Cystobacter fuscus DSM 2262: one gene and its partner. The protein of the gene in region 2 interacts with the protein of the main gene of each other region in a pairwise test. Links are inferred from orthologs where the notes say so. Each region holds a gene or a part of one and is shown on either strand. Other genes may lie near its edges. The genes, in order: gyrB and gyrA.

What was found.
Region 1: the proteins of gyrA (region 2) and gyrB interact in binary tests that used the Escherichia coli proteins (3 or more experiments, as listed by UniProt). The link is inferred for Cystobacter fuscus DSM 2262 from one-to-one orthologs.

The regions. Positions count from the first base shown.
Region 1 is NZ_ANAH02000074.1:148,602-162,944, forward strand. The notes cover bases 3,384-6,493. They hold gyrB (DNA topoisomerase (ATP-hydrolyzing) subunit B), read right to left. Parts: upstream 6,114-6,493; coding sequence 3,654-6,113; downstream 3,384-3,653. Other genes in these bases: D187_RS48620 (PH domain-containing protein), read right to left, coding at 6,240-6,493. Outside these bases: D187_RS48605 (hypothetical protein), read left to right, coding at 1-592; D187_RS48610 (serine/threonine-protein kinase), read left to right, coding at 759-3,326; more of D187_RS48620, read right to left, coding at 6,494-6,698; D187_RS48625 (GNAT family N-acetyltransferase), read left to right, coding at 6,801-7,595; D187_RS48630 (hybrid sensor histidine kinase/response regulator), read right to left, coding at 7,543-9,162; D187_RS48635 (ATP-binding protein), read right to left, coding at 9,747-12,872; D187_RS48640 (HdeD family acid-resistance protein), read right to left, coding at 13,065-13,649; fusA (elongation factor G), read right to left, coding at 13,843-14,343. UniProt on the Escherichia coli protein: DNA gyrase negatively supercoils closed circular double-stranded DNA in an ATP-dependent manner to maintain chromosomes in an underwound state.
Region 2 is NZ_ANAH02000014.1:235,387-249,942, reverse strand. The notes cover bases 6,050-9,372. They hold gyrA (DNA gyrase subunit A), read right to left. Parts: upstream 9,013-9,372; coding sequence 6,250-9,012; downstream 6,050-6,249. Other genes in these bases: D187_RS24850 (hypothetical protein), read right to left, coding at 9,173-9,372; D187_RS24860 (YkvA family protein), read right to left, coding at 6,050-6,109. In the rest of the region: transcriptional activator NhaR, read left to right, coding at 1-851; D187_RS24875 (amidohydrolase), read right to left, coding at 863-2,452; D187_RS24870 (helix-turn-helix domain-containing protein), read left to right, coding at 2,755-3,246; D187_RS24865 (VIT domain-containing protein), read left to right, coding at 3,251-5,803; more of D187_RS24860, read right to left, coding at 5,837-6,049; more of D187_RS24850, read right to left, coding at 9,373-10,354; D187_RS24845 (tetratricopeptide repeat protein), read right to left, coding at 10,351-11,163; ung (uracil-DNA glycosylase), read right to left, coding at 11,216-11,899; D187_RS24835 (hypothetical protein), read right to left, coding at 12,080-12,505; D187_RS24830 (hypothetical protein), read right to left, coding at 12,665-13,129; D187_RS24825 (WGR and DUF4132 domain-containing protein), read left to right, coding at 13,310-14,556. UniProt on the Escherichia coli protein: A type II topoisomerase that negatively supercoils closed circular double-stranded (ds) DNA in an ATP-dependent manner to maintain chromosomes in an underwound state.

The DNA of each region.
Region 1 (14,343 bases), on a different replicon or contig from region 2:
CATCAATGTCCTCGCCGCGGTCGTCGCCCTGCTGGCCCTCAACACGGTGAACAACAAGGATCCCCTCGGGGATCAGAACGCGGCCCACCGCATCGGCTACACGCTGCTCGCCGGCTTCGGCGCCATGAGCATCCTGCGCTCCTCGGCCTTCACCCTGCGCTCGGGCAACAACGACATCTCCATCGGACCGAGCGCGCTGTTGCAGATCCTCCTCTCCGCCACGGACCGGGCCGTGGACCGCGCGCGCGCCACCGTGCGCGCCGAGCGGATGGCCAAGACGATGAAGGACCTGGAGTTCAGTCAGATCTCCACCGCCCTGCCCCAGCTCGCCTTCACGATGATGCAGAACGTGACGACGGAGGAGAAGCTGGACCTGGCCAATGAGATCTCCCGGCTGCGCGAGCAGGACATGGACGCGGTGATGAAGAGCATCTGCCTGGGGCTCGCGCTCAGCAACATCGTCGGGCAGAGCGTGGTGGACGCGGCCGTGGCGGCGCTGCGCCAGAGCCACAAGCCCGACAAGGCCCCCGCCCCCACCCACGCCACGCTCCTGGCCATAGCCCCCGCCGTGCCCCCCGCCGTGCCGAAGTGAGGAGCCCGGGGCAGGAGGGGGAGCAGGCGGACCCGGGCTCCCCAGCCCCGTCCCGGCCCCCGCTCCTGCCCGCCCGGGCCCGGGGCTCCGTCCCGTTTCGCGATTATTTGGGCGAAGCGCGGTATGCTGAACCTCCGGATTCCCCCTCAACGACACGACGCGCAACGTGGCCCCCAACGCAGCCCGGGACTTTGGCAGATACGAACTGGTGTCGAAGCTCGCCTCGGGCGGGATGGCGGTCACCTATCGCGCGACGATGAGGGGCGCGGCGGGGGTGACCAAGCCGGTGGTCATCAAGCAGATCCTCCCCCACTTCGCCGATGACCCCGCCTTCGTGGAGATGTTCATCAGCGAGGCGCGCGTGGCGGCGGCGCTCACCCACGGCAACATCGCCCAGGTCTTCGACTTCGGAGAGATCGACGGCCAGTACTTCCTGGCCATGGAGTTCGTGCACGGCCAGCCACTGTCCAAGGTGCTGCGCCGCGCCCAGCGCGCGGGCCTCCCGGCGCTGCCCATCCCCCTGGCGCTCTACATCGCCTCGCAGATCTGCGACGGGCTGGACTACGCGCACCGCCACCTGGACGAGCGCGGCGAGCCGCTGGGGCTGGTGCACCGCGACGTGTCCCCGGACAACGTGCTCATCTCCTACGAGGGCCAGGTCAAGGTCATCGACTTCGGCATCGCCAAGGCGACGAGCCTGGTGGAGGAGAGCACCTCGCCGGGCATGGTGAAGGGCAAGTACCCGTACTTCTCCACCGAGCAGGCCCGGGGCGATCAGGACCTGGACGCGCGCTCGGACACGTTCGCCGTGGGCGTGGTGCTCTACGAGATGCTGTGCGGCCGCCGCCCCTATGACGGCGACTTCGTCACCGTGCTGCCGCGCCTGCTCGCCGGCGACTACCCCAGGCCCTCCACGCTCAACCCCGCCATCGCCCCCGAGGTGGAGCTGGTGCTCGCCACGGCGATGGCGCTCGAGCGCGAGCAGCGCTACCCCACCGCCCAGGCCTTCTCCGAGGCGCTGCGCGAGCAGCTCTACTCCGCCTGGCCCCGCTTCTCGCCGAGCATGGCGTCGCAGCTGCTCGGCCACCTGTTCGCCGAGGATCTCGCGGCCGAGGGCCGCCGGGTGGAGGTGACACCCGCCTTCCTCGAGCAGTTGGCCGAGTGGCAGCACCAGACGAGCGCGGCGCCCCGCGCGGCCTCGGCGAGCACCAGCCGTCCCCGCGCCAGGCCCGCTTCCGACGGGGAGATCAGCGGGCCGATGCTGAGCAACCCCGGCGCGCGCCCCTCGTCGCGCCCCAGCTCCAGTGGTGCGGCCCGCGCCTCGCAGCCAGGGGGCGTGCGCCCCATCAGCGCGACCACGGGGCGCCGGGTGTCGAGCGCGGGCGTCGTGCGCGTCCCCTCCTCCACCGCCCCGCGCGAGGCACCGGCCCCCGAGACGATGGCGAGCCCGCTGACGGCCGCCCGCGTCCTCGAGAGCCCGAACGAGCCGCACGACAACACGCCCCTCGATATCGAGGTGCCGTCGGTCACCCACATCACGGCGCTGGAGTCCACCCCGGGCGATCCGCGCGAGCAACGGGCCCGCGAGGAGAAGGAGCGCGAGGAGAAGCAACGGCGCATGGTGCGCCAGCTCAGCATCCCGCTCTTCGTCCTCGCGCTGCTCGGCCTGCTCTACCTCGTCTTCTCACCCAAGAAGGCCAGTGAAGAGGAAGCCGCCAGGAGGGCCCCGTTGTGGCTCACCTCCACGCCGCCGGGCGCCACGGTGAAGCTCAACGGCCAGGACGTGCCCGGCGTCACGCCGCTCTTCGTGCCGGATGTGCCGATCTACGAGGCCAGCACCTTCGTGCTCACGCTGCCGGGCTACCGGACGTGGACCAAGCGCTTCACGCCCACGGCCAGCGACAAGCCCACCCTGAACGCGGTGTTCGAGCCGCTCGAGGTGGAGCCCCCTCCCCAGGCACCGCCCCCCGAGCCCGCTCCCGCGCCCGAGCAGCCCGACCTGTCGCGCAACGCGGTGGACTACCCGACGCGGCTGTTCGTCCTGCGCCCGCGCTACAACGCCTTCGTCGTGGACGGGCTCGCCACGGCCTCCCTCGAGCTCAACCCCCGGGTGGCCTACGCGGTCAGCACCGACGGCAGCGCCTCGCTGGCCTCCGGGCGGGGCGGGGCCACGGGCACGCTCGCCTACTTCGCCGAGGGCGACGACCTGTCCGCGGACGAGACCTTCGGGCTGCTCGGCCCGTCCACGCGCACGCTCAAGGGCGTGCGCCGGCTGCATGTCTTCCTCCTGGACGATGACCTGGCGGACAACAGCGGCACGGTGCGGGTGAACCTGCGCCAGTCCCAGTTCGTCGCGCCGCGCAGCCTCACCTTCGAGGCCACCCGCCACGCGCTGGTGCTCGCCCCCGAGCAGCAGTTCGTCCTGCGCGGGCTCAACCCGGACGCCGTCTACATGCTCACCGTGCGCGATGACGTCGCGGAGCTGCGCGTGGGCCCCACCGGCCGCACCCGCCGCGTGTTGTGCGTGGAGAGCAACTCGAAGTCCGCCCGGCGCTCGCACCGCCTGCTCGAGTCGGGCAAACGCTTCCAGATGACGGGCGCGGACACCCTGCGCTGCGCCTTCCCGGATGTGCGCGTGGAGGACAACGCGGGCGCCTTCGAGGTGGACCTCGTCGACGTCACCGAGATGTCCCGCAAGGAGCGCGCCGACGCCCTGCGCGGCCCCCTGCGCTGAGCCGCCTCCCCCGAGGCGAGGTAGGGAGCGGGCGGACAGGCGCCGATGCCATCCGACATGAGCGCCCAAACGCCCACCAGCCAAGCATACTTTGAGCACCGTTTTTCAACGGAACGGTGCATACTCTAGGGAAGGGCCTGGATCACCGGGTCCCTCCAAAAACCGAAGGATTCCTTCCGTAAGGGCTTGCTCGCGGCGGTGAGGCGATCAGGTTCAACAAGGACGGGAAAGGCACGTGGGCGCGGAGCCATTCATGGCACCGGGCCCACATGTCTTTTTGGGGCCACCCGCTCCCTCGAGAGGGAGGGAAGCGGGGGAGAAGGCGGCTCAGATGTCCAGGTTCTGCACGTTGAGGGCGTTGCGCTCGATGAACTCGCGCCGCGGCTCGACGGCCTCGCCCATGAGGAGCGAGAAGATCTCATCGCTCTCCACCGCGTCCTCGACGCGCACCTGCAGGAGCGTGCGGGTGGCCGGGTTCATGGTGGTCTCCCAGAGCTGCTCGGGGTTCATCTCGCCCAGACCCTTGTAGCGCTGCAGGCCGAGTCCCTTCTGGGCGTCCTTGCGCACGGCCTCGAGGACTTCCTGGACGGACAGGGCGAGCACCTCGCCATCGCCCACCTTCACCTTGTAGGGCGCCTTGCCCAGCGAGGCGAACGCGTCGTGCAGGCTCGCGAGCTCCTGGTACTCGGGCGAGGAGAGGAAGGCGTGGTCGAACACGGACTGGCGCAGGCCGCCGTTGATGTCCGTCTTCACCACCAGCTTCTTCGCCTGGGCCTCGGGGTCGTCCACGATGGCCGTCTCCATGCGGCCGAGGGTGTCCGGCATGCGCATCTGGAGGTAGGCGCGCAGCTGCGCCACCTGCTCGCCGAGCAGGGCCTCGTTGGACAGGGTGGCCACGTTCAGGCTGCTGCCCTGCACCAGGGCGTCCACCACGCGCGCGTCCCGCCGCGCCGCCAGCTTCTCCAGGCGCTCCTCGTAGGTGAGCACCTTCTCCAGGAGCGAGCGCAGCTCCGAGCCGCCCAGCTCCCCGCCCGGCGTCACCACGCGCGAATGGTCCGAGGCGATGCGCAAGAGGTAGTCATTGAGGCCGCGCTGATCCTTGACGTACAGGTCCTTCTTGTTGCGCGTGACTTTGTAGAGCGGCGGCTGGGCGATGTAGAGGTAGCCGCTCTGGATGAGCTCCGGCATCTGCCGGTAGAAGAACGTGAGCAGCAGGGTGCGGATGTGGCTGCCGTCCACGTCGGCGTCCGTCATCAGGATGATGCGGTGGTAGCGCGCCTTGGTGGGATCGTAATCCTCGCGGCCGATGCCCGTGCCCAGCGCGGTGATGAGCGTGACGATCTCCGCGCTGGTGAGCATCTTCTCGAAGCGCGCCTTCTCCACGTTGAGGATTTTGCCGCGCAGGGGAAGGATGGCCTGGTTGCGCCGGTCGCGGCCCTGCTTGGCCGAGCCGCCTGCGGAGTCACCCTCGACGAGGTACAGCTCGCTCTCGCTCGGATCGCGGCTCTGGCAGTCGGCGAGCTTGCCCGGCAGCGAGCCGCCATCGAGGATGCCCTTGCGCCGCACCGTCTCGCGCGCCTTGCGCGCCGCGATGCGCGCGCGCGTGGCGTCGCCAATCTTCATGACGATCTTCTTGGCGACGATGGGGTTCTCCTCGAGGAAGGTGGCGAGCTGGTCATTGACCATCTGCTCGACCAGACCCTTGACCTCGCTGTTGCCCAGCTTCGTCTTCGTCTGCCCCTCGAACTGGGGGTTGGACAGCTTCACGGAGATGACGGCGGACAGGCCCTCGCGCGCGTCCTCGCCGGTGGGCGTCTCCTTGAGGTCCTTCCACACGCCGCTCTTCTCCGCGTAGGTGTTGAGCGTGCGGGTGAGCGCGGCCTTCATGCCCGACAGGTGCGTGCCCCCCTCGTGCGTGTTGATGTTGTTGGCGAAGGTGTAGATGCGCTCGTCGTAGCCATCGTTCCACTGCAGGGCGATCTCCAGCGCCAGGCCCTCGCGCTCGGTGCTGAAGTGGATGGGCTTGTCGTGCAGCGCCTCCTTCGCCTTGTTGATGTACTCCACGAAGGACACGATGCCGCCGTCGAACTTGAACTCGTGCTCCTTGCCGATGCGCATGTCGCGGATGACGATGCGCAGGCCGGCGTTGAGGAACGCGAGCTCGCGCATGCGCTGGCTGAGCGTCTCGAAGTTGAAGTCCACCACCTCCATGATGGTGGGGTCCGGCTTGAACGAGATGAGCGTGCCGCGCTTGTCCGTCTCGCCCACCACCGTCACCGCGTCCTGCGGCACGCCGCGCGCGTAGGAGTGCTCGTACACCTTGCCAGCGCGCTGGATGCGGACCTTGAACCACTCGGAGAGGAAGTTCACGCACGTGACGCCCACGCCGTGCAGACCGCCGGACACCTTGTAGGCGCCGTTGCCGAACTTGCTGCCCGCGTGCAGCTCGGTGAGCACCACGTCCAGCGTGTCCTTGCCCTTGAACTTGGGATCCGGGTGGGGACCTACCGGAATGCCGCGGCCGTTGTCCTGCACCGACAGCGAGCCATCCACGTGGATGACCACCTCGATGTCCGTGCAGTGGCCCGCGAGCGCCTCGTCGACGGAGTTGTCCACCACCTCGTAGACGAGCTTGTGCAGCCCGTAGTGGACGGTGTCGCCGATGTACATGCCCGGCCGCTTGCGAACGGCTTCCGCGCCTTCCAGCTTCGTGATGGCACCGGCGTCATAGTCCCCGGACGACGACGACGGAGCCGCCGGAGTGGCGGGGGTGGGGAGGTTTTCCATGTGCGGAGATCCTTCGGAAATCACAGGTCGGGAAGCCCGGGTGCCTACCATTGGAAGATACCCCGGACAAGAATGTGGAGAACACGCAAGGCGTGGAAAAGATTCACGAAATGTCCCGAAATGACGCTAGGCGTCGAACCGGGGGACGGGCTTGCGTTCCTCGAGAGCGGACGCGAGCTCGCCATAGGTGTTTTTGGAGGCGAAGAGGTGCCGGGTGACGAGCACCCGTCCCCCCTCGTCGAGGAACAGGCCGAGCACCTCGCCGTGGCGGCCGATGCGCCGCACGGAGTCGATCTGCCCCCAGGACAGCTGAATCCGGCCGGTGGAAAAGGGACGAGCCACTTCCACGCCCCGAGCACTGAGTGTAACGCCCCAGCCTGACCGGGGCCGCAAGCGATGCCAGGCGAACGCGAAGACGAGCATCAAGCCTCCGGTGACGCCCGCCCGGGCCACGGCCAGGGGAGGGTTGCCCTGTGAGCGGGCATCCGCCAGGGACCAGGCGCTGAGAATGGCCAGCACACACGCGCCCAGGAACAGGGCGCGGCGCGAGAAGCGGGGATCGAAGGCGTAGAAGCGGGGCTCCATGCGAGCAGCCTGCACCCTACCCTCCCCGAGGGCCCGCCGGGTATTTTCCCGCCGCCCGCACTGTCCACCCGCAAGCGCCCGCGCACTCCAGGAGAGCCCCCCATGACGGACGCTGAACTCACCGCGCGGCTGCGCGCCAACCTGCTGGCCTTCAAGGCGATGCAGACGCGCACCACGGCCCTGCGCGGGCTCGAGATGCCAGGAGTCCGGGCCCTGTGCCTGCCCGGCCGGGGTGTTCCCCTCTTCCAGCAACAGGTGCTGTACGCCCACCCGGAGGCGCTCGCGCCCGCCCTGCCCCGGCTGGAGGCCTGGTACCGCGACCAGCACGTGCCCGCCTGGCGCGTGCTCGTCACCCCGGGGGACTCGCACGCCGAGTCCGCCCTGGCCGCCGCCGGCTACGCGCCCGAGGGCGGCATGCCCGCCATGGGCCTGTGCCTCGCACCCACTCCGCCCTCCCGCCTCCCCCCGGGGCTCTGCCTGGAGTCCTCCGAGGACCCGCGCGAGGTGATTGAACTCAACAGGCTGTGCTACCCCCCGGGCGTCATGGACTTCCTGGGCGTCTGGGGGGGTGGATCGCCGCCGGACGTCCCGCTGTACGGGGTGCTCGTGCGCGAGGCGGGCCGGGTGCTCTCCGGGGGACTGGCGCTCGATCTGGACGACACCGCGGGCGTGTACATGGTCGCCACGCACCCCGAGGCGCGCCGCCGGGGACTGGGCGCGCGGGTGATGGAGGCCCTGCACGCGCGGGCGCTCGCGCGCGGCCGCGCCGCCTCCGTCCTCCAGTCGTCCGAGGAGGGCGTCGCCATGTACCAGCACATCGGCTACCGGCACCTCGGGACGTGGGTCAACTGGGTGCGCCGCGCCGGGCAGGCGGCTCCAGGGGCAGCTCCAGGGTGAAGCGCGCGCCCCCTTCCGGGCGATGCTCCGCCCAGACGCGGCCGCCATGAGCCTCGGCCGCCCGGCGCGCCAGGTACAGCCCCAGCCCCAGTCCCCCGTACGAGCGCGAGGACACCGCCCGCCCGAAGCGCTCGAAGATGCGCTCCAGGTGCGCCTCCGGCACGCCGATGCCCTGGTCCTCCACCACCACGCGCGCCCGGCCCCCGGCCTCCTCGCCGCGCACCTCCACCGGCAGGCGCGGACCGAACTTGAGGGCGTTGGCCACCAGGCTCGACACCACCTGCTCCACGCGCATCCGGTCCCACTGGCCCACCAGCCCCGGAGCCACGTTCACCCGCAGTCCACAGCCCACCGCCTCGGCCTCCGCCTGGAAGCGCTCCAGCACCTCGCCCACCAGCTCGCCCAGGTCCACCCGCTCGGGGGACAGGGGCAGCTCGCCCGTGGACAACAGCGACACGTCCAGGAGCGACTCCACCAGCGTGCCCAGGCGCCGCACCTGGCGCAGCCCCCGCTCCAGCCGCTCGCACAGGGCCGGGGACTCGCGCCGGGAGCGCTGCACGAGCGAGCCGAGCTGCAACCCCAGCGTGGTCAACGGCGTGCGCAGCTCGTGCGCGGCCACGGCCAGGAAGTCGTCGCGCAGGTGGATGGCCTCCTGCGCCTCGCGGTAGAGCCGCGCGTTCTCCAGCGCGAGCGCGGCGCGGCGCCCCACGTCCTGGAAGAGCGCCAGGTCCTCCGCCGTGAAGGCCGCCCGGTCTCCCGTGGCGAACAGGGTCATCACCCCCTGGCTCTGCCGCCGCCCCCGCAGAGGGACGCAGACGGCCGAGTGCAAGCGCAGCTCGGTCACCACGCGCAGGTGCTCCGGCGAGCGCGCCCAGGCCAGTAACTCGGCCCGGAACTCCGGCACCCACTGCGCCTGGCCCGTGCGCCAGGTATACGCGGAGCCCGAGGTAGCATCCGGCACGAGCGGGAAGAGCCGGTCCAGGTCGCGACCCCGCTCCACCCATTCGGGGTCCTCGTGCGCCAGCACCACCAGCTCGAGCTGCCCCTTGTCGTCGGGAGCGTAGACGGAGCACCAGTCCGCCAGCTCCGGCACCATCAGCCGCGCCACCTGCTGCAGCGTCTCCTGGAAGTCCAGCGAGCCCGCCAACACCTCGCCCACGCGCGCCATCAGCGAGCGCTCGCGGCGCAGGCGCGACACCTCCAGCTCACGGGCCACCACCGCCGACAGCCGGTCCAGGCTCGCCCGGGAGAAGCAATCCCGTGCCCCCGCCTTCATCACCTCACCGGCCCCGCGCTCGTCCAGGTGCTCGGAGAGGACCAGGAGCGGAATCTCCAGGCCGCGCGCGCGCACGGCGTCCAGCACCGTCACGGCGTCGAGGCCCGGCGGGCCCTCGCCACACACGAGCACCTCCCACGGCCCCCGCTCCAGCGCCGTGCCCAGCTCCCCGGCGGTGCGCACGACGCACGCCTGGATTTCACCGTGGCCGCCCTCGCGCAGGGCCTCCACCACCCGAGCCTCGTCGTTCGGCTCTCCCGCCACCAGCAGGACGCGCAGGGGCGCCGTCATCCACGAGCCCCCGGCCCCCAACCCTGGCCGGCACCCGTCCCGAGGCGCACGCCCGCCCGGGGCACCTCGTCCTCACGCAAGAGGGATCGCTGGATGTACATGCTCGCAACTCCACGCCTTGGACCCAAGGACAAGCCTATAGCGGGTCCCTTCCGTGTCGTCCGCCAGGAAGCAACCCCCCTGGTCCTGGAACGCTCCCCGGTGAACGTCTCGCGGCGAGCCGGCGGCGCCGGAGCCTGAAAAAAGTCTGGAAAATGCCCGTCAGGACTCGCGCCCGGGTCCCGTCCCCGTCCTCATCGGAACGCCCGGCCGGAAAGGCCCCACACGCCCCATCGTCCAGCCCTGAAAAGGCCCTCTCCCATCGAGAGAGGACAACGAAACCGATGGCTTTCCCACTCGGGCGTTCCGTCCCCTTCCACACCCGCTTCTCGCGTCCGGCCGAACAGGCCCCACAAGCCCACACTCTCCGTGTCGCCGGTTCGACTCCGGCTCTCCCGATACGCCGCACCGGGAGATAGCTCAGGGGTAGAGCAAGAGACTCCCACTCGTGGCTTGTTCACTCGGACGCGGTCTTTCCTTCCGCCTCACGCCCGCAGGACACTGCCCTCCAGCTCCAGCACGCGCTGCTCGAAGAGGCGCAAGGCCTCGCGCAGGTCGGACGAGGCCGCCTCCGCGGGAGCGTTGCGCGCGTTCATCAGCCGTCGCCGCGCCGCCAACAAGGCGCGCTGCCCCTGCTCGGTGTGCGGAGCGCTCCCGGCCTCCGCCAGGTCCACCGCCACGCGCAGCACCGAGGTGAGCTCGCGCAGCACGAGGTCGTCCTGGAGCTCCGGGGCCTGGGTGAGCGTGGAGAAGCCCTGCCGCGCGGCCACGAGGTTGCCCTGGGTGGCCTGCACCGCGGACAGGTGCGCGCTGAAGCGCAGCGAGTGCCACCGGGACACCCGGGCCAGCAGCCCCACCGCGTCCTCCAGGCTCCCCCGCGCGGAGGCAAGCGCGCCGAGCGCCACCAGCGCCCGGCCCTGCTCGCCCAGCGCCACGCCCTCCACCAGCCGCATGCCGAGCTGCCGCCCCATCCGCACCGCCTCGCCCAACTGCTCGCGCGCCTCCGCCGCCCGGCCCGCGTCGAGCAGGAAGCAGCCCAGGTTCACCAGCGCCAGCGCCTGGCCCGAGCGGTCTCCCACGCGCGCCGCCTTCTCCAGGGCCTCCTCCAGCAGCGTCACCGCCTCCGCCGTGCGCCCGTGCTCGCCAATGGCCAGCGCGTAGTTGACGAGGAAGCCCACCTCGAACGCAACGTCGCCGATGGCCCGGAACAGCTCCAGTGCCGAGCGCAGGTGCGGCAGCGCCGGCTCCACCCCGCGCCGTCCCAGCTCCAACAGGCCGAGGTTGCCCACCGCGTACGCGTCCAGCCAGAGGTCTCCCCCCGAGGACAGCTCCAGCGCCTCCTGGATGAGCGTCCAGGCCGCGCCCGTGTCGCACTCCTCCCGGGCCACGATGCACAGGTCCACCAGGACGCGCTTCTCCCGCTCCCCCGCGCCCAGCTCCCGGTAGATGGAGCGCGCCTCGCCCAGGTCCGTCCACGCGGCCGTCATCCGGCCCTCCATGTGGTGCACCCGGCCCCGGACGGCGAGCGCCTCGGCGCGCAGCAGCGGGTCCACCTCCACGTGGACCGACAGCTCCAGCGCCTTGTCCAGACGCGCCAGCGTGAGGCCCACCGGCCCGCGCGCCATCACGTCCGGCTCCAGCGCCACCAGCGCGCCCAGCGCCCGCTCCAGCGTGCTCGCCGTGACGGGCGCCACCGCCAGCGCGTTGTCACACGCCGCCAGCAGGTTCTCGCGCTCGAGCACCAGCCGGCGGAAGGCCATCTCCCCCGCCCCTCCCCCGCCCCGCTCGCTCAAGCGCCGCGCGAGCGCCAGGTAGCACGCCGCGTGGCGCGCCGCGACCGTCGCCCCCTCGCCCCGCTCCGCCAGGCGGCTCGAGGCGTACTGGCGGATGCTCTCGTACATGCCCAGGCGCAGCTCCCCCGGGAGCCCATCCGGCGTGAAGACGCGCAAGAGCGACTTGGAGCGCAGCGAGTGGATGATCTCCAGCACGTCCGGCCCGCCCGGGGGGAACACCAGCACGGCCTCGGCCGACTCCAGGGTGAAGCCGCCGCGGAACACCGAGCACTGCGCCAGCGCCGCGCGCTCGGCGGGCTCCAAGAGGTTCCACGACCAGTCGATCGCCCCCCACAGCGTGTTCTGCCGCGCCGACACGTCGCGCCGCCCGCCGCGCAACAGCTCGAAGCGGCGCGAGAGCCGATCTTGAATCTGACTCACCCCGAGCAGGTTGGTGCGCGCCGCCGCCAGCTCGATGGCCAGGGGGATGCCGTCCAGCTTGCGCACGATGTCCGCCACCAGGGGGGCCTCCGTCTCCGTCAGCTCGAAGCCCCCGCGCACCGCGCGCGTGCGCTGCACGAACAGGTACACCGCGCCACAGGCGAGCAGCACCGGCAGCCGCGTCTCGCCCTCCTCGGGCACCCTCAGGGGCTCCAGGTCCACCACGCGCTCGGTGGGCAACTGGAGCGCCTCGCGCGAGGTGACGAGGAAGCGGGCCCGGGGCGCCAGCTCGCGCCAGCGGCCCAGCGTGGCGGGCATGCGCTGGATGACGTGCTCCACGTTGTCGAGGATGACCAGCACGTCCCCGCGTCCGGCCAGGGCGCGGCCCAGCCGGTCCGCGGGCTCGCTGTCCTCGCCCGAGCGCGTGAGCGCGACGCCGAGCGCCCGGCCCACGGCATGACAGATGTCATCCACCGTCACCGCGTCCGACAGCTCGCACAGCCACACCCCGCCGTCCCACGCCTCCGCCTCCAGGTTGCCGAAGCGCGTGGCCAGCCGGCTCTTGCCCATGCCACCCGGGCCCAGCAGCGTCACCAGCGAGTGGCCCTCGGCGAAGCAGCGGCGCAGCTCCTTGAGCTCCTCGTCGCGGCCAATCAGCTCCCCCGTCTCGCCCGGGAGGTTGCCCCGCCGGGCCTTCTGCACCCGCGGCGCCTCGAAGCGGCGATCCGCGAGCCGCGCGGGCAGCACCTCCACCAGCGCCATGGGCTCCTCGATGCCCTTGAGGAGATAGTCGCCCAGCGAGCGCACCACGGGGCCACCCAGCGCCTCCCACGCGTCCGCCACGCGCGTCCACGCGCTCGCGCTCACCAGCACCTGGCCGCCATGGCCCGCCGAGGCGATGCGCGCCGCCGCGTTCACCATCCGCCCGTAGTAGTCCATGTGGCCAGTGCGCTCATCGAGCCGGCACTCGGGCTCGCCCAGGTGCACGCCCATGCGCACGCGCAGCCCCCGGTGCATCACCCCGTGGGGGCCCCGCTCCACCCGCGCGTCCGGCTCGGCGAGCAGCACCTCGGGCCAGGGCGCCTCCAACAGCGCCTGCTGCGCCTCCAGGCACCAGCGCACCGCCTCCACCACCGACGCGAAGGCCACCATGAAGGAGTCCCCCTGCGTCTTCACCTCGTAGCCCCCGTGCACGTCCAGCAGGGCGCGCAGCACCTCGTTGTGCACGTCCAGCGCCCGGCCCATGTCGGAGGGGCAGCGCTCCCACAGCCGGGTGGAGCCCTGCACGTCCGTGAAGACGAGCGCGACCGTGCCCGTGGGGGCCACCACGGGGGAAGCGTTGCGCACGGGGAAGTCCCCGGCGCTCGGAATCTCGATGGCACCGGCCGGTGGAAACATGCGCAAAACGATCCCCATCACCAGTCCCCTCGCCTGGGGTCATGATGACCACGCGAGCGCGCATTGGCGCCTGCCCAGCTTTTCCATCCGTGCACCAGCGCACGGATTTCCAGGGGCCAGGACGAGACCCCAGGGGGGTTGAAACATCCACCCGTGAACAGCCCCCGGCGAGCGGGGGCCACCGGGGAGGGATCATCCCTCGGGGGTCCGACGCATCAGGCCACGCACCACGAGTGCGCCGGCCAGCAGGGACAGTCCGCGGGTGAGCAGTTCCACCCCCACCACGACGCCGAGCACCCACAGGGACGCGGAGGGCATCCGGCTGAAGATGAGGGCGCCGAGCATCACCGACACCGCGCCCTGGGCGAAGTCCCAGCCCCAGCCCGGGTGGCGATCCGAGCTCGCGGTGATGACGCGGAAGAAGCCACTGGCGAAGAAGTACGCGGCGAGCAGCAACGTGAGCGACATCAGCCCCGCACCCGGCTGGGTGAGGAGGAAGCCCCCCACGAGGAACGACAGCAGGCCCCCGAGGACGAACAGGAGGAAGGGGCCGGTGTCGCGGTTGCGCAGGCCGTGGACGATCTCCAACAGCCCCGCCACCATCAGCACCACACCGTAGAAGAGGACGGACAGGGCGCTGGTGAGGGTCGCGCTGCCCAGCGCCAGCACGCCGAGCAGGGTGACGAGCACCCCCATCACCAGGGGGCCCGTCCACAGTGCGCTCGGATGCCAGGGGCGACGGGGAGGCGGCTCGAGGGAGGAGTCGGGGGTGGCCATGGGGGGCGCTCTCCGGAACGGCGGGTGGGGCTGTGCCTCGAACGTGGGAGTCGGTCCGGAGGCCGACAAGGGACGACCGAGGACTCCCAGGAGGCGGATGGCTCCTCGGTCCGGATGACGAGCGGGCACGGGTCGCCGGGAAGAGAACGCGGGGGCCTCGGAAGCCGCGGCTCCCAAGGCCCCCTTTTCCGACTCAGGCCCGCGCCTCCAGCACAGAATCCTGGAGCGCGTCGGGGACGGGCTCATAGGCGGACAGGCGCAGACTGGCCGAGGCGCGTCCCTGCGTGCGGCCCCGGAGGCTCGTCACATAGCCGAAGAGGTTCGCCATGGGCACCCGCGCGGAGACGCTCCGCGTGGCCCCATGGCCCTCCAGGCCCCCCACCCGTCCGCGCCGAGAGGACAGGTCCCCGAGCACGTCGCCGAGGAACTCCTCGGGCGTGGTGACCTCCACGTCCATCACGGGCTCGAGCAACCGCACACCCGCGTGGCGCGCGGCCTCCTGGAAGGCGAGCGAGCCGGCCATCATGAAGGCCTGCGGGGTGGAGTCGCGCACGTGCGTGCTCCCATCGAGCAGCCGCACCTCCACGTCCACCACCGGGTGGCCCGAGAGCACCCCGCGCCGCATGGCGCCCTCCACGCCCTTCTCGATGGCGGGGATGAATTCCCGGGGGATGACGCCGCCGTGGGTGTCGTC
Region 2 (14,556 bases):
TCGCCCGCTCCGGCTCCATCGCCAAGGCCAGCCAGGAGCTCCACCTCGCCCAGCCCACCATCAGCGCCCAGCTCAAGCTCCTCGAGGAGTCCCTCGGGCACAAGCTCCTCGAGCGCCAGGGCCGCCGCCTCGTCCTCACCGACGTCGGCCGCACCGTCCTGCGCTACGCCGATGACATCTTCCGCCTCGGCAACGAGCTCAAGAACGCCATCCACGGCCTGCCCTCCGGCCAGCTGCGCGTCGCCGTCGGCGTCACCGACGTCGTCCCCAAGCTCGTCGCCGAGCGCCTCCTCCAGCCCGCCTTCGACGCCTTCCCCGACATCCACATCACCTGCCGCGAAGGCTCCCTCCCCCAGCTGCTCGCCTCCCTCGCCCTGCACGAGCTCGACGTCGTCCTCGCCGATACCCCCTCCTCCGAGCCCGTCAGCATCCGTTCCTTCAACCACCTGCTCGGCACCTGCGGCCTCTCCTTCTTCGCCGCCCCCCGCCTCGCCCACCTCGCCCGCGGCTTCCCCCGCTCGCTCGAGGGCGCCCCCCTGCTGCTCCCCTCCGAGGTCTCCTCCCTCCGGCGCGCCCTCACCGCCTGGTTCGACGCCCAGGGCATCCACCCGCGCGTCGTCGGCGACTTCGACGACAGCGCCCTGCTCGAGGCCTTCGGGCAGCGCGGCCACGGCGTCTTCGCCGCCCCCTCCATCATCGAGGCCGAGGTCTGCCGCCAGTTCAATGTCTCCGTCCTCGGCCGCACCCAGGACATCGAAACCGGCTTCTACGCCATCTCCGTCGAGCGGCGGCTGCGCCACCCCGCCGTCGTCGCCATCGCCGAGAGCGCTCGCGCCCAGCTCTTCGGCTGAGCGCCCCCGCGTCACCGCTCCCGGTACACCTCGCGGCCATCCACCACCGTGGCCACCACCCGCGCGTCCACCAGCGCCCGCGCCTCGTCCTCCACCGGGTCCACCGACAGCGCCGTGAAGTCCGCCTCCATCCCCACCTTCAGCCGCCCCCGGCGCGCTTCCGCGAACGACGCCCACGCCGGCCCCACCGTGAAGCCCTCCAGCGCCTCCTGCGCCGTCAGCCGCTCCTCGGGCCTCCATCCGCCCGCGGGTTGGCCCCTCGCGTCCTGACGCGTCCTCGCCGCGTACAGTCCCGCCAGCACGTCCGGGCTCTCGATGGGGAAGTCGCTGCCCAGCGCCAACACCGCCCCCGCCTCCTTCAGGCTCCTCCACGCGTACGCGCCCTTCAGTCGCTCCGCCCCCAGCCGCGCCTCCGCCCACCCCATGTCGCTCGTCGCGTGCGTCGGCTGCACGCTCGCCACCAGCCCCGCCGCCCCCAGCTTCTGGATGTCCTCGGGCCGGAGAATCTGGGCGTGCTCCACCCGGTGCCGCAGCCCCTGCGTCTTCGTCTCCGCCGCGGCGCGAATCAGCGTGTCCACCACCAGCGTGTTCGCCCGGTCTCCAATCGCGTGCACGCATACCTGGAAGCCCCGCTCCATGAAGGCCCGCGCGCGCGCCTCCAGTTCCTCGGGCTCCATCAACAACAGCCCCGTCTCCCCCGGCGCGTCGCTGTAGGCCGTGTGCAGCGCCGCGCCCCGCGAGCCCAACGCCCCGTCCAGCAGGAACTTCACCGACTTCATCTCCAGCAGCCGCCCGCCGTACGTCCCCAGATCCAGGTACGTCCGCCGTGCCTCCCCCTGCCCGTCCGCCATCGCGTACACCCGCACCGGCAGCCGCCCCGCCATGTCCCACTGCTGAAGCAGCCGGAACGTGCGCGGATCCATCCCCGCGTCGTGCACCCCCGTCAGCCCCACCTGGGCGCAGCGCTCCAGCGCCGCCGCGAGCCGCGCCTCGAGCTGCTCGTCCGTGGGCGGCGACACCCGGGGCGCCACCAGCTCCATGGCGTTGTCCACCAGCACCCCCGTGGGCTCGCCCGCCGCGTCCCGGAGGATTCGTCCCCCGGCCGGGTCCGGCGTGTCCCGGGTGATGCCCGCGCGCCGCAGCGCCTCGCCATTCACCCACGCCGCGTGGTGGTCCACCCGCGTGAGGTACACCGGCGTCGTGGGAAAGCGCGCATCCAGCTCGGCCCGGCCCGGGAACCCGCCCCCCGGCCACCCGTTCTGATCCCACCCCTTGCCGATGAGCCAGTCGCCCTGGAAGCTCGTGGCCGGTGCGTCGGCGAGCCGCTGCACGGCCTCGTCCACCGAGCGCGCGCCCTCCAGCCGGGCCACCGTCAGGCTCAGGCCCAGCCCCGCCAGGTGCGCGTGCGCGTCCACCAGCCCGGGCACCACCACCGCCTTGCCCAGGTCCACGACGCGAGCCCCCTCGCCCGCCGCCTCCAGCACCTCCCGCTTCGTCCCCACCGCCACCAACCGCCCCCGGCGCACCGCCAGGGCCTCGGCTTCCGGCCGCTCCGCGTCCAACGTGCGGATGCGGCGTGCCACGTAGACTGTCGTCTCCACTCGCGCGTCCTCGGGCACCCGGCGCGCACAGCCTGCCCCCAGCGCGAACAGGACCGCCCCCAGGAGGGCGAGCCGTGCCGCGCCTCGGGCCCGGGCACCATCATCAATGTGTTGGGATGACTCTCCCCGCATCGGCGGGCCTGCTTTCCCTGCGTGAAACAGCGCGGCGCACCGTAGCCCCGCCGCCCCCACCCCGCCCACTCCCTCTCGCCTCCTCGCTCCCCGAGCCGCCCTCCCGGGCAACGTGACAGTGGCGAATCGACAGCGGCATCTTGACACCAGACGTGTCGAGTTCTACTGTCATGTTCGTGAGTCAGGCGAAAACATCCCGGGAGTGGAAGCTCTCGGAGCTGGCCGAGGCGGTGGGGGTGACCCCGAGGACCGTGCGCTACTACGTGCAACGCGGCCTGCTGCCCGCTCCGCCCTTCAAGGGTCCCGACACCGTCTATGGCGAGGAGCACCTGCTGCGCCTCAAGGCCATCCGCGTCCTCCAGGCCCGCTTCCTTCCCCTCGATGCCATCCAGGTGGAACTGGCGCGGCTCACCCCCGAGGCCCTCCAGGCACTCGCCGAGGCCGAGCCCTCCGCACCGCCCCCCGTGCCTTCCCCGGCGGCGCCCGCGCCGGCTCCCGTTTCCCCGCCCGAGTCCGCCGCCCCTTCCGCCGCCCCGACGAGCTGGCGACGATGGGAGCTGGCACCGGGACTCGAGCTGCACCTCGCCGACACGGCGGATGCGAAGACCCGGGCGCTCGCGGAGCACCTGCGCGCCCTCCTCCAGCAGTCCCAGGAAAGGTAGAGCCATGCACGACGAGAAGGCGGGGCTGTACACGCGCGGCGGCACCCAGGTGGCCTTGCAGGGGGTGGAAGTCACCGGAGAACTGCTCGGAGGCCATGCCCGGGTGCGCGTATGCCAGCGCTACCGCAACACCGAGCCGCGTCCCATCGAGGCCGTGTATGTCTTTCCGCTGCCCTCGGACGCCACCCTCACCGCCTTCTCGCTCGAGTGCGCCGGGCGGCGCGTGCAGGCCGTGCTCCAGGAGCGGGAGAAGGCCTTCCACACCTATGACGACGCGGTGACGGCCGGCCATGGCGCCGCGCTGCTCGACCAGGAGCGCCCCAACGTCTTCACCGCCCAGGTGGGCAACCTGCTGCCCGGGGAAGAGACGCGCGTGGAGGTGGAGTTCCTCCAGGTGCTCCAGGTGGAAGAGGGCAGCCTGTGCTGGGTGCTGCCCACCCTCGTCGCGCCCCGCTACATCCCCGGCACGCCCACGGGAGACCGCACCTCGCACGGCGTGGCCGAGCCGACGAGCCGGGTGCCCGACGCGGACCGCATCACCCCGCCCGTGGGCGACGCGCCCTATGGCCTCACGCTCGAGCTGCTCGTGTCCCTGGGCCGCGAGGTGGTGGTGGAGAGCCCCTCGCACGCGCTCCAGCTCACGCGCACCGGGAGCGGCACGCGCGTGACGCTCTCCCAGCCGGGCGTGGTGTTGGATCGGGATCTCGTGCTGAACATCCGGAGCCCAGATACGGACGCGGCCTTCACGCCGCTCGTCACCCACCGCCAGGGCGACGCGCCGGGCACCTTCGCCCTCACCGTGGTGCCGGACCTGCTGGGCATGGCCGGCGCACCCCGGCGACAGGAGGTGGTGTTCGTGGTGGACACCTCGGGCTCCATGGACGGCGAGAGTCTGCCCCAGGCCCAGGGCGCGCTGCGGCTGTGCCTGCGCCACCTGCGCGAGGGGGATCGCTTCAACATCATCGCCTTCGAGAATGCCTTCCATCTCTTCTCGCCCCAGCCGGTGCCCTTCACCCAGAAGACGCTGGAGCAGGCGGACCGGTGGGTGGCGGCACTGCATGCCCACGGGGGCACGGAGCTGCTCGAGCCCCTGCGCGCCGCGGTGGAGGCCATGCCGGAGGGCGTGGTGGTGCTGCTCACGGATGGGCAGGTGGGCAACGAGTCGGAGATCCTCCAGGCGGTGCTGGCCGCGCGGCGAACGGCGCGCGTCTACTCCTTCGGCATCGGCACCAACGTGAGTGACGCGCTGCTCAAGGACCTGGCGCGGCAGACGGGCGGCGCGGTGGAGTTCATCCACCCCGGCGAGCGCATCGACGACAAGGTGGTGGCCCAGTTCTCGCGGGCGCTCGCCCCGCGCGTCACGGACGTGGAGGTGCGCTTCGAGGGCGTGGAGGCCACGGAGCTGGCGCCCGCCGAGCTCCCGCCGCTCGTGGATGGCACGCCCTGGAGTCTCTTCGGCCGGTACACCACGCCGGGCACGGGCACGGTGGTGCTCAAGGGCCGCGCGGGGGCGGAGTCCTTCTCCCTCGCCATTGCCGTGAACTTCCCCGCGACGAGCGACCGGCCCGCGGTGGAGAAGTTGTGGGCCGCCGAGCGCATCCGCGGGTGGCAGGCCGCCGCGCTCGTGGGCCGGCGGGCCGAGGCGCTCAAGGAGCGCATCCTCCAGCTCGCGCTCGCGCACGGCCTCGTGACGCCCTACACCTCCTTCGTCGTGGTGGAGGAGCGCACGGGCGAGCGCCGGGCCTCGGCTCAACCCGAGACGCGCGTCATCCCCGTCCACGCCCCCGCCGGCTGGGCCATGTTCGGCACGGCGGACCAGGACACGGCGAAGAAGGAGCTGAGCAAGCCCGCCCCGCGCCGAGCCATCAACCCCTCCGCGCTCCTGTCCGTCGACCGCATGCGCGCGGCCCCGGCTCCTGCGGCGGCGCCTCCACCGCCCCCGCGAGCCCCCGCGCCGGCCGCGCCCCTCGCGTCCCGGCCCCTGCTCAAGGGCTCGGCGAAGAAGAGCCGAGGCGGCGCGGTCTACGGCCCGCCCGGAGAGGAAGAGGTGACGGGTTCCAGTCTCGCGCGTGTGGAGGACGCGGCCGCCTCCCTCCAGGAGGCACTGCGTTCTCCTCCGTCCATGCCGGACATGGCGCTGGACGACGAGGGGGCAGTGGACGGGGCCACGTCCCGGGAGGCCCGGGTGGATCTGCTCGGCCAGCAGCTCGCCAGCGGGTTGTGGGCGGGCACCGGCCCGGGGAGCGAGCCCGTGCGGCAGGCACGCGCCACCGCGCTCGCCCTGCTGGAGTTGCTGCGCCAGGGCATCACCAGCGGCCATGCGCTCCATGGCGGCCAGGTGAAGAAGGCCGTGGAGGCGCTGCTCGCGCTGATGCCCTCCCTGGGCCAGGCCCCCGAGGTGGCCGAGCTCGCCCTGGGCGTGGCGTGGCTCGTGTCCGCGGGCCCGCGCACCCGGGGGCGCATCTCCCAGGCGGCGCGGCCGCTCGCGGGGCTCAGCGCCCGGCTGGAGGACGAGGGGAAGTTGCGCCAGCACGTGGACACCCTGGCCACGCGCTGACGGCGCTCCCCGTGAGAGGACGGACCCTCCGCTTCAGCGCTGGCCGAGCGGAGGCGTGCCCGTGCGAGGCACGTCCACCGGCGTGGGCCACCCCATGGGCTCGGGCCGGTAGTGCTCCAGCTCCCGCTTCATGAACCAGGCCACCCCGGCCAGCACCCCGAGGTCGTCCAGCCAGCCCAGCAGGGGCAGGAAGTCCGGCACCACATCCACGGGGAAGAGGAAGTAGGCCACGGCGAACAGCCCCAGCAGCCGCCGCCACCGCGGCACGCGAGGATCTCGCACGTAACGGAAGAACCGCGTTCCCATGACTCGAAGACCGGCGACGTTCATGTCCCTGCTTACGAAAAGGGGCGTGAAATCATTGCGAGGCCCGGTCGTAGCGAGGGCGGGCCGCTCGTCCACCGAGCAGCCCGCCCTCACGTTCATCCAGACGCCGACGCCGAGGCTCAGCCCTGCTCGGGCTCGGAGCCCTCGGGCGACTCAGTGCCCTCGGGCGACTCGGAACCCTCGGGCGACTCGGCGGCCGTGGACGGCGCGGCGGCCGCGGACTCGCTCGCCAGCGCCTCGACCGTCTCGCCCTCGTCCTCCTCGGACTCGGGCAGCTTGGAGATGCCCGTCACCTTCTCCTCGGCGCTCTCCAGGGCGATGAGCCGCACGCCCTGCGTGTTGCGGCCGATGACGGAGATCTCCTTGGCCTTCATGCGGATGAGCATGCCGCCGTTGGTCACCAGCATCACCTCGTCCTTGTCCGTCACCGGCACGAGGCCCACCACCTTGCCGTTGCGCTCGGTGGTCTTGATGTCGATGATGCCCTTGCCGCCACGGCCCTGCTGCCGGTACTCGGCCTCCTGGGTGCGCTTGCCGTAGCCGTTCTCCGTCACCGTGAGGATGGTGGTGTCCTTCTCCACCACGTCGGCGCCCACCACCTCGTCGCCCTCCTCCAGGGTGATGCCCTTCACGCCGTAGGCCTGGCGGCCCATGGAGCGCACTTCCTGCTCGGGGAAGCGGATGCTCATGCCCGTGGCCGTGGACAGGAGGATGTCCTTGGAGCCGTCGGTGATCTTCACCGCGACGAGCTCGTCCCCCTCGTCGATGCCCAGCGCGATGATGCCGCTGGAGCGCACGTTGGCGAACGCCGACAGGTCCGTGCGTTTGACGACGCCCTTCTTCGTCACGAAGAAGACGAACTGGTTCTCACCGAACTCGCGCGTCACCAGCACCTGGGCGAGCCGCTCGCCCTCGCCGAACTGCACCAGGTTCACCATGGCCTTGCCACGCGAGGTGCGGCCGGCGAGCGGCAGCTCGTGCACCTTGAGCGAGTAGAGCCGGCCCTTGTTGGTGATGGGCATGAGGAAGGCGTGGGTGCTCGCCACGAACATGTCGGTGACGAAATCGTCTTCCTTCGTCGTGGCCCCCGTCTTGCCGCGGCCGCCGCGCTTCTGCGCCCGGTACTCGGACAGCGGCGAGCGCTTCACGTAGCCGGTGTGCGAGAGCGTCACCACCATGGTCTCCTCGGCGATGAGGTCCTCGCTGGTGATCTCCTCCACCGCGCCGGTGATTTCCGTGCGCCGCTTGTCGCTGTAGCGCTCGCGGATCTCCTTGAGCTCCGTCTTGATGACGTTGAGCAGGCTCGTCTCGTGGGCGAGGATGTCCTCGAGGCGGAGGATCTCCCGCACCAGGTCCACCAGCTCGCGGAACAGCTCCTCGCGCTGCAGGCCGGTGAGCCGCTGCAGGCGCATCTCGAGGATGTTCTTGGCCTGATCCTCGCTGAAGCCGGAGCCCTCGTAGCGGTGCTCCAGGCCCGAGTAGTTGGGCTCCTCGGCGCGCGCGCGCGACTCGAGCAGCGCCATCTGCGCCTTGGCCTGCGCGTAGTCGATGCGCTGCAGGTTCTTGAAGCGCTCCTGCTCGTAGAGCTCGGGCGACAGGATGTGCATGAGGCCCCAGCGCGCCTCGTCGGGGTCCTTCGAGGCGCGGATGAGGCTGACCACCAGGTCGATGAGATCCTGCGCGACGAGCAGACCCTCGACGATGTGGCGGCGGGCGCGCGCCTTGCGCAGCTCGAAGCGGCTGCGGCGCGTGACCACGTCGCGGCGGTGCGAGATGAACCGGTCGAGCAGCTCCTTGAGGGTGAGCGTGCGCGGCTGGCCGCCGTCGATGGCGAGCATCACCGCCCCGAAGGTGGTCTCCATGGGGGTGGTGGCGAACAGGTTGTTGAGCACCACGCCGGAGATGGCATCTCGCTTGAGCTCCACCACGATGCGCATGCCCTGGCGGTCGCTCTCGTCGCGGATGTCGCTGATGCCCTCGAGCTTCTTGTCGCGCACCAGGTCGGCGATCTTCTCGATGAGCCGCGCCTTGTTCACCTGGTAGGGGATTTCCGTGACGATGATGCTCTCGCGGTCGCCCTTCTTGGAGGTTTCGATCTCCGTGCGCGCCCGGATGGTGATCTGCCCGCGACCCGTCTCGTAGGCGCGGACGATGCCCTCGCGGCCGGTGATGATGCCGGCGGTGGGGAAGTCCGGACCGGTGATGAACTGCATCAGGTCGCGCACGGTGGCGGTGGGGTGCTCGATGAGGTGCAGCGTGCCGTCGATGACCTCGCCCATGTTGTGGGGCGGCACGTTGGTGGTCATGCCCACGGCGATGCCGGAGCTGCCGTTGACCAGGAGGTTGGGGAACTTGGTGGGCAACACGAGCGGCTCGAGCAGCGAGTCGTCGTAGTTGGGACCGAAGTCGATGGTCTCCTTCTCGATGTCGGCGAGCATCTCCTCGGCCAGCCGCTCCATGCGCACTTCCGTGTAGCGCATGGCCGCGGGGGAGTCGCCGTCCACCGAGCCGAAGTTGCCCTGGCCGTCCACGAGCAGGTAGCGCAGGGACCACTCCTGCGCGAGCCGCACCATGGCGTCGTAGACGGAGGAGTCGCCGTGGGGGTGGTACTTACCGATGACGTCACCCACCACGCGCGCGCTCTTCTTGTAGGCGCGGTTGTGGAGGTTGCCCAGGTCGTTCATCGCGTAGAGCACGCGGCGGTGCACGGGCTTGAGGCCATCGCGCACGTCGGGCAGGGCGCGCCCGATGATGACGGACATCGAGTAGTCGAGATACGAGCGGCGCATCTCGTCTTCGATGTTGACTTGGATGAGTTCTCCCACGGCGCCCGAAGGAGGCGCGGGGGGCGTTGCCGGCTTGTCGGTGGTGTCGTCGGCCATGAATTCGTGGGTCAGGGGAAAGGCCCGCCCGAGGGGGCCTCTCCGAGGGATTGGGAGTACGTAACCCCCGGATTTTCCAGCGTCAACAATGCTGATGCCCGGGACGTGGAGGGGAGCCAGAAAGAGGACCCGGAGTCCGCCCGGTTGGCGGGCATTGAACTCAACCCAGGACCTCGCGGGCCCGTTGTACCAACTGGGTCAGACGAGAGGGCGCCCACCATCCGCGCGACACCCGCGTGCCCACGCCATGCCGTTGGATCAACTCCCGGAGTGCCTCGCACACGTGCTCGCCGTCCGGGCCCTGACGGCCTTCATCCGCCCGCCCGGCGAGCTTGTCCAGCCGGGCCCAGCGCGCGGGCGTCCAGCGCTCGTCCTCGGGAATATCCGGCCGCTGCGCGTCCCAGAACTCGTAGGCCACCTCGAACAGCGCCGCCCGGGCGTCCTCCAAAACCCCGGGGGCGTGCAGGCGCACGTGGGGCGCGTATTCCCGCTCGAAGAGCCACCACATCACCGCCAGGCACTCGGCCGGATCAGGCTCGAGCGGGGCGAGCCGCAACCGCGCCATGTGCAGCAGCCGGCTCCGGGCCTCCTGGTACCAGTACTCCGCGTGAAGCAGACGCTCGGTGCCGGTGCCCGGCGGGCGGCGCGGCGCGAGGGCGGCCCGCTCGCGCAGCTCCGCCACCATGAAGCCCCGCGCATCCACCCCGGACAGGCGGCGCCAGAGCGCGGCCAGCGCCGCCTCGCCCCGGGCCCACCCCAGGGCCAGCTCCTCGCGCTGCCGGCTCGAGAAGGGCAGCCGCCCGGAGAGCAGCACCGGGTGCGCGAAGAGCGGCTCGAGCCGAGCGGCGAACAGCACGGCCTCGCGCAGCGCGGGCAGTGTGTCCGGCAACAGCTCCGCCGCGGTCTGCTCACGCAGATGGGCGGGCACCTCGCGGGGCAGGGTGATGAGCCAATCCTCCAGGGAGCTCATCAGACCGCCCAGCGACTCCTGGGCGCTGCGTCCGAGCTTGCGCGCCACGTCCCGGGCGAGCTGCTCGCGCAGCGAGTGCACTTCCCACAGGGTGCGCACCGTCGGGTGGCTCGTGGGCCAGTTCTCGGCCTGGGCGCGGCGCAGCGCGGGGCCGAGCAGGGCGTCCAGCGCGTCTTGATGGGCCCGCACCTCGCGCAACAGGGGCAGCTCCTGCCGCAGGCGCTCCTGCCACCGGGACTCGGCCAGCGCGAGCACCAGGCGGTAGTAGCGCTCCCGGGCGGGCGCGAGCAGCGCGGACTGGCCCTCCAGACGGACCTGGAATTCGTCGTCGATGGGCGCGGCCATGGGGCGGAAGTATACCTCCGGATTCACGCCGTCTGGGCGGTGTCCTTGGGCCGCAGTGGGGCGGCGAGCCGCTCGGCCTCGGCGCCCAGGGGGCCCTCGGGGTCCAGCGCCTTGGCGCGCTCGAAGGCGGCGAGCGCGGCCTCGCGCTCTCCCTTCAGCTTGAGGGCCACGCCCACGTTGAGGTGCGCGCCGCCGTTGTCCCGGTCCATGGCGAGCGCCTCGCGGAAGGCGGCGAGGGCCTCGTCCAGGTCTCCGGCGAGCAGGGCCTCCTTGCCGGCCTGCACGCGCTTGTCCGCGTCATTGACGAGCTCCACCTGGAGCAGGCTGCCCCCGGCCACGGTGACGATGAGCGCGCGCAGGATGCCGCCCCAGTAGAAGGTGAGGCCCTCGGCGGCGGCCACGGCGGCGATGGGCAGGTCCGGCAGCAGTTGCTTGCCGCGGAACTTGAAGCGCACCTTCGTGTAGCGGCCCTTGTTCGCCCAGTGGATGACCTCCCCGCGCAGCTTGTTCAGGCCCTCCTCGATGCGCTTGGGATCGATCTCGAAGGGGAACGCGGCGCCGCCCACGGGCTCGCCCGCGGGCAGGGACTTCTGCTCGATCACGGGCTCGGCCACGAGCTCGGCCTCGGGCTCGGGGAAGGAGGAGGCGGGGGGAAGCACGTCCACCGGAGCGGGGGGCGGCGCCGGGGTCTTCTTCTTCGCGGCGGCTGGCCGCGCCTCGGCCACCGGCTTCTTCACGGACGAGGGGCGCTTCTTCGCGGCAGCGGCGCTCTTCTTCGGAGCCGCGACGGCCTTCTTCGGGCTCGCCGGGGCCTTGCGGGGTGAGGTCTTCGCCATGGTGACGGGACTCTAACCAGTCGCGAGGCAACACGCTCGCGGGGGGCGCCCCTCACCCGGGCAGCCGCCAATCCACGGGCGCGCGCCCGCGCTTCTCCAGCTCCGCGTTGGCGTGGCTGAAGGGCTTGCTGCCAAAGAAGCCCCGCTTGGCCGACAGCGGCGAGGGGTGCGGGCCCTTGAGCACCGCATGCCGCCGCTCGTCGATGAGCGCCTGCTTCTTCTGGGCATAGCTGCCCCACAGCACGAACACGACCGGCTCCGGCTGCTCGTTCACCGCCCGGATGACCGCGTCCGTGAAGGTCTCCCAGCCGTGTCCCGCATGGGAGTTGGGCTCGGCCTCGCGCACCGTCAGCACCGCGTTGAGCAGCAACACGCCCCGCTCGGCCCACGGCACCAGCGAGCCGTCCTTCGGCCGGGGCAGACCCAGGTCCGACTGGAGCTCCTTGAAGATGTTCACCAGCGAGGGCGGGGGTTTGACGCCCGGCCGCACCGAGAAGGCCAGCCCGTGCGCCTGTCCCGCCCCGTGATACGGATCCTGCCCGAGGATGAGGACCTTCACCTGGCCGTACGGCGTCAACCGGAAGGCCGAGAACAGATCCTCCTCGGGCGGATACACCGTGTGTCGCCGGCGCTCCTGCGCCACGAACGCCTCCAGTTGCCCGAACCCCGGGCTCGCCAGGACGTCCCGCAGCGCCTCGTGCCACTCCTCCGGCAGCAGGCTCTTCAACGAACTCATCGTGCCTCCGCGACTCGCGTGTCGATGAGCCCCCCTCTACCCGACTCACGCGGTCAACTCGCGTCCGAGTGCCTGAAAAGTCGGATGGAGGACCCTCGGTGCCCCGGGTGGGGCCGAAAACACGACGGGCCCGGAGAGGATATCCTCCCGGGCCCGCGAGTGCGAGTGCTGGCGTCTGGCTTACTGCAGCAGCATCTGGGCCATGCGCTGGGCGGCGAGCTCCGTCGCGTTGTTCAGGCCGAGCTGGCTCAGGCCCTTCTGGGCGAAGTTGCCCATCAGCTGGCCCAGCACGTCCGTCACGCCCTTCTTGCCGGTGGCCAGGTTGAGCGCGGAGCTCAGGATGCTGTTGCCGCCCGCGCCGTCCAGGAACCCGGCGGCCCCGCCGAACTTGCCCAGGAGGTTGCCGAACACGCCACCGGCTCCGCCACCACCGGGGATGAGGCCGGACGCCGCGCTGAACAGCGACTGCGTCAGGCTCTTGCCGCTCGCGAGGTTGCCCGCGAAGCTCAGGGCCGCGCCCGCCAGCGGGTTGACCATGGAGACGATGGGAGCCGCGAAGCTAGCAACCTTGCCGAGGGCCTTACCGATTCCGCCGAGGAAACCCATGATGAAATCCTTTTCGAGGGGCCGCCGCGGCGGCCGTAAGTGCTACTGACAAAAGGATTCTCGCACGCCCCGATTATTTGTTTCCTGATCCCCCGAGAATTTCGCCATTTTTGAAAATGCCCGGGAAATCAAGGGGATGGGCGCGCTCGCGCGAGAACCTCAGGGCTTGAACTTGGGTTTCGGGCGCTGGAGTTCCAGTTCCTGAGACAGTTCCTTGGAAGAGGCATCGGTCTTCGGGGGAACCTTGTAGGGGACGGAATCCTCGCCGCCGAGCGTCCGCTGGTACTGCGCCGGCGTGGGGCCCTTGCTGAAGCCATCCTGCGACTGGCCGGGGATGATGGGGATCTCCCCATTGACCATCCGCTGCAGGTGGGTCTCGACCTCGGCGACGGTCGGGATGCTGGGGTCCTCCTTCTTGAGCGCCTCGTCCGGGACGATCATGATCGCGGGCGGCTTCTCCGGATGGGAGGCGTAGTCGAGGATCTTCTCCACGTACTGCTCCACGGGGATCTGGAGCAGACGGGCCTGCTCCTTCACGTCCGGATCCTTCAACAGCTCGTCGCGAACGTCGTCGATGGGGCGCCGCAGCTTCTTGCCTTCGGGCTTGCTCTTCTCTTCGGACATAACGAGGTGCTCTCCAGAGGGAATGAGGGCCAGAGCAGGGTCGAGCGTGAATCGCCGGTCCAGGCCCGGGCGGAGGGCCGTATTGCTAGCCCAGTCGCCCCCAGGATTGCAAAAAGGCAGCCCTCGGCCATCCGCGAGGTGGGGGGGTGCGCTACGGTTTCGGTTCGCGCGGAGACTGCAATGCGTCGCTTCGAACTGGTCGAGGGCTCGTCGAGGAAGTTCTGGGAGATCGAAGCCGAGGACACTGGCTTCACCGTGCGCTGGGGCCGCATCGGCACGAGCGGGCAGAGCCAGCAGAAGTCCTTCCCCACCGCCGAGAAGGCCCGGGCCGAGCAGGACAAGCTCATCGCCGAGAAGCAGAAGAAGGGCTACGCGGAGGTGGGCGACACCGCCAGCGCCGAGGCACCGCCCCCCGCGAGCCCGCCTTCGCCCGCGCCCGCCAGGAAGACCAAGGCCCCCGCCGCCCCCGAGGCACCTGTCGCCCCTCCCGAAGCACCCGTCCCGCCCCGGCCCACCGCTGACCCGGATGCCCCCATCGCCTGGACCGAGTCCCTCCTGCGCCGCGTCCATCCGCGCCGGGGTGGCGTCGCCGTGCCGGTGCGTCCGCTCGCCCCCGTGAAGAAGTCCTGGGCCCTGGTGCGCGAGGACTTCCTCGAGCGCGTCCCCCCCGGGCTCATCCCCGAGGACACGCACGAGAGCCACCTCACCGCCGAGACCCGCGCCGTCGCCGAGCGCATCGGGCGCACCGAGCCCTCCCTCGGCACGCCCGAGGAGGACGCCGTCCTGGTCATCTTCCTCCAGTACCAGGAGTCCTGGAACAAGGTCCCCCGCCCCGAGCCCATCATCGATCTGCTCTTCGCCCTGGGCGGGCCCGTCCACGCCACGCGCGCCGCGCTCCTCTCCCTGGACCTGTATCTGGCGGGTGACAAGGCGCTCCATGCCCGGCGGGGCGTGAACACCAACCCCCATCACCAGCACTACAACCTGCTCTCGCGCGGCCACTTGCGCGGCCTGCCCCGCCTGCGCGCCCTGCTCGCCACCCAGACGGATGACGCGGGCTACCAGGCCGCTCGCGACGCCGCCGCCCTCCTGCGCGACTCCGAGACGCGCCGCGCCGCCTCCGCCTTCCTCTTCCCCACCGAGACCGCCTGGGTGCGCGCCCAGGCCGAGGAGTTCGTCGCGGCCCAGGAGCCGGGCTTCCCCTTCATCCTGAGCAGCGTCTCGGAGCCCGACACGCTCGCCCCGCTCATCCCCCATGTGGACGTCTGGAATCTGCTGCGCGAGCCCAATGGCCACCTGGCCTCGCTGCTCGATGGCATGGGGGTGCACGGCCTCGCGCTCCTGCGTGAACTCCAGCCCAAGCTCATGGGAGCCGAAGCGGTGCGGACCTGGGCCGAGCTCACCGCGAGCATCAACGCGGATGAGGC